Regions from separate parts of the Allobosea sp. 2RAB26 genome, predicted to be linked through region 1. Evidence: predicted binding sites of a transcription regulator. Region 1 holds the regulator's gene; the other holds the start of a gene.
The links. The regulator PhoB, encoded in region 1, activates phosphate uptake and scavenging genes when phosphate is short. The targets are predictions, from matches to a motif close to TGTCATNNANCTGTCAT.

Region 1 (3,383 bases):
AAGACCTCCGGCATGGGCCTGTCCGGCGGCCAGCAGCAGCGCCTCTGCATTGCGCGGACCATTGCCCAGAAGCCGGAAGTCATCCTGTTCGACGAGCCGACCTCGGCGCTCGATCCGATCTCGACCGGCAAGATCGAGGACCTGCTCGAGCAGCTCAAGACCGACTTCACCATCGTCATCGTCACCCACAACATGCAGCAGGCGGCGCGCATCTCGCAGTACACCGCCTTCATGTATCTCGGTGAGGTGATCGAATTCGACGCCACCAACACCATTTTCATGAACCCGCACAAGAAGCAGACGCAGGACTACGTCACCGGCCGCTTCGGCTGAACCGGCGCCCAGCCTTCCAACTGCTTTGCCGACAAAGGATACGCCGCGATGACTGATCACATCGTCCGCTCATATGATGCCGATCTCGAGGGGATCCGCCGCAGCCTGGCCGAGATGGGGGGCATGTCGGAGCGCATGCTCGGCGATTCGACAGTCGCCCTGGTGCGCCGCGACACCGGGCTGGCACAGAAGGTCATCAGCGCCGACCAGCGCCTCGACAATCTGCAGCGCGAGGTAGAGGAGAAGGCGGTGCTCACCATCGCCCGGCGCCAGCCGCTCGCCAACGACCTGCGCGAGCTGATCTCCGCCATCCGCATCGCCGCCGATATCGAGCGTGTCGGCGATCTCGCCAAGAATATCGCCAAGCGCGCGGTCGCCATCTCCGGCCAGTTCCAGCCGCCGTCGCGCGCGGTCGTCGGCCTCGAGCATATGAGCCGCCTGGTTCAGGCCCAGCTCAAGGACGTGCTCGACGCTTACGCCGTCAGCAACGAGCAGAAGGCCATGGAGGTCTGGCGCCGCGACGATGAGATCGACGCGCTCTATACCTCGCTCTTCCGCGAGCTGCTCACCTATATGATGGAAGACCCGCGCAACATCACCTTCTGCACGCATCTCCTGTTCTGCGCCAAGAATGTCGAGCGCATCGGCGACCACACCACCAACATCGCCGAGACGATCCACTATCTCGTCACGGGCGAAGCCTTGGACGCAGCCCGCCCGAAGCTCGACACGACCAATATCCTTCTGGACGCCGCCACCGGTGAGTGACCGGCGCCCGACACCTTTGGGACCGAGTGAGACATGCCTGCACGCATCCTGATCGTTGAGGACGAAGAGCCGCTGACCCTGTTGCTGCGCTACAATCTCGAAGCCGAGGGCTTCGAGGTCGACAGCGTCGCGCGTGGCGACGATGCCGAGCTGCATCTGCGCGATCATACGCCGGACCTCGTGCTGCTCGACTGGATGCTGCCGGGCCTTTCCGGCATCGAGCTCTGCCGGAGGCTGCGGACCCGTCGCGATACCGAGCGGGTGCCGATCATCATGCTCACCGCCCGCGGCGAGGAAACCGAGCGTGTGCGCGGCCTCGCCACCGGGGCCGACGACTATGTCGTCAAGCCGTTCTCGCTGCCCGAGCTGATCGCCCGCATCCAGGCGTTGCTACGCCGCGCCAAGCCGGGTCATGTCGCCGGCCTGTTGGCCGCCGGCGATCTCGAACTCGACCGCACCACCCGCCGTGTCCGCCGCTCAGGCAGCGAGCTGCATCTCGGCCCGACCGAGTTCCGCCTGCTCGAATTCCTGATGCAGGCGCCGGGGCGGGTCTATTCCCGGGCCCAGCTGCTCGACGCGGTCTGGGGCCGCGACGTCTATATCGACGAGCGCACCGTCGACGTCCATGTCGGCCGGCTGCGCAAGGCGATCACTCCTGACAACGCCAAGGACCCGCTGCGGACCGTGCGCGGTGCCGGCTATGCCTTCGACGAGACCTTTGCGCGGAGCTGAGACTTGGATCATCGGGGACTTGGATCATCGGGCCGGATATCGAATCCGCCCGACGATCTAACCGTCTATGGTTGCATCGGCCTTCCCGAAAACCGCAATCCACCTTTCGGGCCGATACCCTAGCGCGGCCCTGCGATGATGATCGCCGCGCCGGCGAGGCAGATCAGCCCACCGATAATGTCCCAGCGGTCGGGGCGAAAGCCTTCCACGGCCCAGAGCCAGACGAGCGAACTGACGATGTAGACGCCGCCATAGGCGGCATAGGCCCGTCCGGCGGCTTCGCTCTCCGCCAGCGTCAACAGCCCGGCGAACAGGGCGAGCGAAAACAGTCCGGGTACGAGCCACCAGACCGGCTTGCCGAGCCGGAGCCAGCCCCAGAACGCGAAACAGCCGGCGATTTCGAGAATGGCTGCGCCGAGATAAGCGGCGATGGTCGGCATGGTTCGTCCCTGTCGATGGCCTTCGGGGCGGGATTACCCTTGACCGCAGGGCGCGCTGACGGCAAGCCGGACCGATGCCCACACATCACGTCGCCATCATTGGAGCAGGGCCCTCCGGGCTGATCGCGGCCGAGCGCCTCGCGGCAGCCGGGGACACCGTCACGATCTACGATCGCATGCCCTCTCCGGCCCGCAAATTCCTGCTGGCCGGGCGCGGCGGATTGAACCTCACCCATTCCGAATCGCTCGACGGCTTCCTGCCCCGCTATCGCGATGCGCAAGCCTGGCTGGAGCCGGCCATTCGCGCCTTCCCGCCACAATCCCTGCGCGACTGGGCCGATGCGCTCGGGCAGGACACGTTCGTCGGCAGCAGCGGCCGCGTCTTCCCGCGCGCCATGAAGGCCTCGCCCTTGCTGCGGGCATGGCTGCGCCGGCTCGAGGGCCTCGGTGTCAGCTTCGCGCCTGGTCATCGCTGGACCGGCTGGAGCGCGGCGGGAGCTCTGACGTTACGGCACCGCGATGGCGCCGAGGTCGAGGTGCGGCCCGACGCGACGCTGCTCGCGCTCGGCGGCGCGAGCTGGCCACGGCTGGGTTCGGATGGTGGCTGGGCGCCCTTGCTGGCGGCGCGCGGAATTGCGATTGCGCCGCTGCGCCCGGCCAATGGCGGCTTCACGGTCGATTGGTCCCAGACCATGCGAGAGCGTTTTGCCGGAGTACCGTTGAAACGCATCGTCCTGAGCTTCGGCGGCCAATCCGTGCCCGGCGAGGCGATGATCGATGCGACGGGTCTGGAAGGCGGCGCGGTCTATGCACTCTCTGCCCCGATCCGCGAGACGATCCTGCGCGAGGGCAGGGCGGTCATCACCATCGATCTGCGGCCCGATCACGAGGCGGCGCTGCTGGTCCAGCGCCTCGCGCATCGTCGCAAGGGCGTGACGATGAGCAATCATCTGCGCAAGGCTGCAGGTCTTGCTCCATCCGCGATTGCGCTGCTGCGCGAAGCGGCGAAGGGGCCACTCCCCGAAGACGCGGAGAGGCTGGCCGCACTGATCAAGGCCGCGCCTCTGGTGCTGACCGGTCTCAGGCCGATCGAGCGGGCGATCTCCACCG
Region 2 (3,383 bases), on a different contig from region 1:
CGACCTTCGCCTCGATGCCGATGCGCAGCAGGCGGTAATTGGCATCCTCGGCGATCGGGGCCGCGCTGCCGATGCCGTAGAGCTCGACGCGGCGCGCCTTCAGGATCGCGGCGACCGCGGCCTCCATCGCCGTGGTGTCGAGCACCTTCATCGTGTCGTGCAGGGCCTGGAGATCGCTGCGGAAGATCTTTTCGATCACCGCACCGGTGTCGTCGGAACGGGCCAGATCCTCGTGGATGAACTGAACCGGTTGCACCAGATCGCGCGCCAGCGCGATCTTGACCTGCTGGAAGCCCCGCGCGCCGAGCTGCTGGCAGAGCGAGATGACGCTGCCTTCGCTCGCGCCGGTGCGCTCGGCCACTTCGGTGACCGACATATGCACCACCTCGGCGGCATGGGTCATGAAGAAATCGGCGATGCGGGCAGCTTTGGGCGGCAGGTTGGCGCGCAGCGCCTGCAGGCGTTCGAGTGCCCCCTCGAGACCGGGCGTGCCGGTGCCCTTGCGCCTTTCGGTGCCTGGTTCGCCGGGGGCGGCCTGGGCCGGTCCGGGATTGCGATTCGACGCCGTCATGCCGGGAAGGCCAGCATGCCGGCCGGGTCACGACAAGGCGCATTCGCCGCGATGGCGGGGAAGACCCCGTCGCGAAGCTCGAAATAGCGCAGGCCAAGGCGCCGTGCGCCCTCACCATCGGTCGCCGGGTTGTCCCCAACCATCAGCACCGCATTCCTGGACAGCCCGAGCAGCGCCAGGCCGGCCTCGAACAAGGCGGGTTCCGGCTTGCCGATGATGCGGTACGGCACGGGGCCAGTGCAGGCGAGCAGCGCCGCCAGCAATGCACCGGTCTCCGGCACCACCGCGCCATCCGGGCCGGGATGGACGAGATCGGGATTGGCAGCGACGAGCTCGGCGCCGCCGCGTACCGCATTGGCTGCAAGCATCAGGCGTTCATAGGAAAAATGCCGGTCGCGTCCGAGAAAGACGATGTCCGGCCGCTCCTGCACCGGGACAAGGCCGCGGTCGCGGGCATGGATCATGAGGCTCTTGCTAGCCATCATGGAGATGCGGGCCCGGGGCTGCCGGCGCGCGATTTCGTCGAGCGCGGTCGAGCCGGCAAGAACGATCCGGCGCGGCGCGATGGTCAGGCCAAGACGCTTCAGGGCACGCGACAATTCGAGCGGCGTATGCTCGGCATCGTTGGAGACGATGACGAAACGGCCGTCCAGGCTTTCGAGAAAGGCATTTGCGCCGGGAAGCATCTGCCGGCCGCGCACCAGGGTGCCGTCGAGATCGACGAGACACCCCTGAATGCCGTGAAGCGAGCCCATGGCGCGAATCCAAACCCTGACAGCAAGTGAGGCTCGTCCATGAACTGAGATAAATTCAGTGTCAAATTCAATATCGAATGAGATTATTTCATCATCCTGTCATGAAGCACAGCCTAGAACGAGCCCGTCGCAGCACGGGCCACGACTGAGGCCGGGCATGCAGGGCGACGTCCGGCGGCTCCAGGCAGGAGGAAGACATGCTTGAATTCCTCGTAGGCCGGCTGCTGCGCATGGGCATCACGCTTTGGGTGATCGCCTCGGTCGTCTTCCTCGCCACGCGCCTGACGGGCAACCCGATCGACTTCCTGATGCCGGAAGGGCTGGATGCCGCCTCGCGCCGCGAGATGATTGCCTATTGGGGGCTCGATCGTTCCGTCGCCGAGCAGTACTGGCTGTTCTGGCGCTCGCTTCTTTCAGGCGATTTCGGCCTGGGACTGATGGAGCGCCGGCCGGTCGCGACGATCTTCACCGAACGGCTCTGGCAGAGCGCCTCGCTCCTGGTCGCGACCCTGGCGCTTACGATCTGCATCGGCGTGCCGGCCGGTATCCTGGCTGCCGTCTGGCGCGGCCAGGGGCGCGGCAGCGCCGTGCTCTTCACGGCCCTTTTCGGCTACGCCATCCCGAATTTCGTGCTCGCCATCCTGCTGCTGCTGGTCTTCTCCTACACGCTGCACTGGCTGCCCAGCGCCGGCTCGGCCACACTCGCGCATTACGTCATGCCGACGGTCGCGCTCTCGGCCTATTTCGTCGCGGCGCTGGTCCGCTACACTCGCAACGCCATGCTCGACGTCCTCTCGCAGGACTATATGCGCACGGCCCGGGCCAAGGGGCTCGCCGAGAGCAGCATCATTCTCCATCACGGCCTGCGCAACGCGTTGATCCCGGTCATCACGGTGCTCGGCCTGCAAATCACCACGCTCGTCTCGGGAGCGGTGGTGGTCGAGACCGTCTTCGCCTGGAACGGCGTCGGCGACCTGCTGGTCGGAGCGACGCTGCGCCGCGACTATCCCGTCCTGCAATTCGGCGTCCTCGTCGTCGCCTCCGCCGTCATCGTCGTCAACCTACTGGTCGATCTCGCCTATGCGCTGGTCGATCCGCGCGTGCGCCTGGCTGGAGCCTGAGCGGTCATGACCGATACCCTCGACGCCAAAATTGCAGGTGCCAAGATCGTGCTTGCCCCGCAGCACAAGCCGCGCCGGCGCTTCGCGCGTCCGGCCGGCATGAACGCCCTGGTCGTCGCGGCCGCGCTTCTGGCGCTCGTGCTCGTCCTCCTGGCGGTGCTCGCGCCCGTGCTTGCGCCCTTCGACCCCGACCAGCAGAAACTGCTGGCGCGGCTGCGGCCCCCGCTCGGTTTCGAGCGCGCCAATCCGGCGCATTGGCTCGGCACCGATCAACTCGGCCGCGATCTGCTCTCGCGCTGTCTGTACGGCCTCAGGCTGACGCTGGCGCTCGCGCTGTTTGGAACGCTGATCGGGCTCGTCATCGGCGTCGCGCTCGGGCTCGTCGCCGGGCAACTCGGAGGCCGGGTCGATGCGCTGGTCATGGGGCTCGTCGACATCAAGCTGTCACTGCCCTTCACGCTCGTCGCGCTCCTCGTGGTTGCGCTGGCGGGAACCGATGTCGCGGTGCTGATCGGCGTGCTGGGCATCGCCTATTGGGCCCATTTCACCAGGCTTGTGCGCGCCCAGGTCCTCGGCCTGCGGGAACTGCCCTTCATCGAGGCGGCCCGAGCCGCCGGAGCGACTCGCTGGCACATCGCGACCGTCCACATGATCCCCAATATCGTCTCGCCGGTCGTGGTGATGGCGAGCCTGAACTTCTCGAACCTGATCCTGCTGGAATCCGCCCTCTCCTTCCTCGGGCTCGGCGTCCAGCCCCCCACTGCCACGCTCGGCTCCATGGTCGGCCAGGGGCGCGACTACATGGCCTCCGCACCCTGGATCGTGGTGGTGCCGGCTGCGGCGATCGTGCTCGTGAGCCTCGCCGCCATGCTGCTCGGCGATTTCCTGCGCGACCATTTCGACGTGCGCCTGCGCGAACGCTGACGCGCCGCCTCC

Region 2: AB4118_RS18485 (HAD-IIA family hydrolase) is a predicted target of PhoB. The motif match lies at 1,413-1,429, and genes of this name have one in related genera.

What each region holds. Positions count from the first base shown of each region.
Region 1 covers NZ_JBFRGS010000007.1:330,358-333,740, forward strand. Annotated here, with positions in the region: gene pstB (phosphate ABC transporter ATP-binding protein PstB) at 1-333, shown strand, start outside; gene phoU (phosphate signaling complex protein PhoU) at 382-1,101, shown strand; gene phoB (phosphate regulon transcriptional regulator PhoB) at 1,135-1,833, shown strand; gene AB4118_RS16675 (YnfA family protein) at 1,953-2,273, opposite strand; gene AB4118_RS16680 (TIGR03862 family flavoprotein) at 2,348-3,383, shown strand, end outside.
Region 2 covers NZ_JBFRGS010000009.1:48,340-51,722, reverse strand. Annotated here, with positions in the region: gene AB4118_RS18490 (MurR/RpiR family transcriptional regulator) at 1-571, opposite strand, end outside; gene AB4118_RS18485 (HAD-IIA family hydrolase) at 568-1,326, opposite strand; gene AB4118_RS18480 (ABC transporter permease) at 1,524-2,447, shown strand; gene AB4118_RS18475 (ABC transporter permease) at 2,454-3,371, shown strand.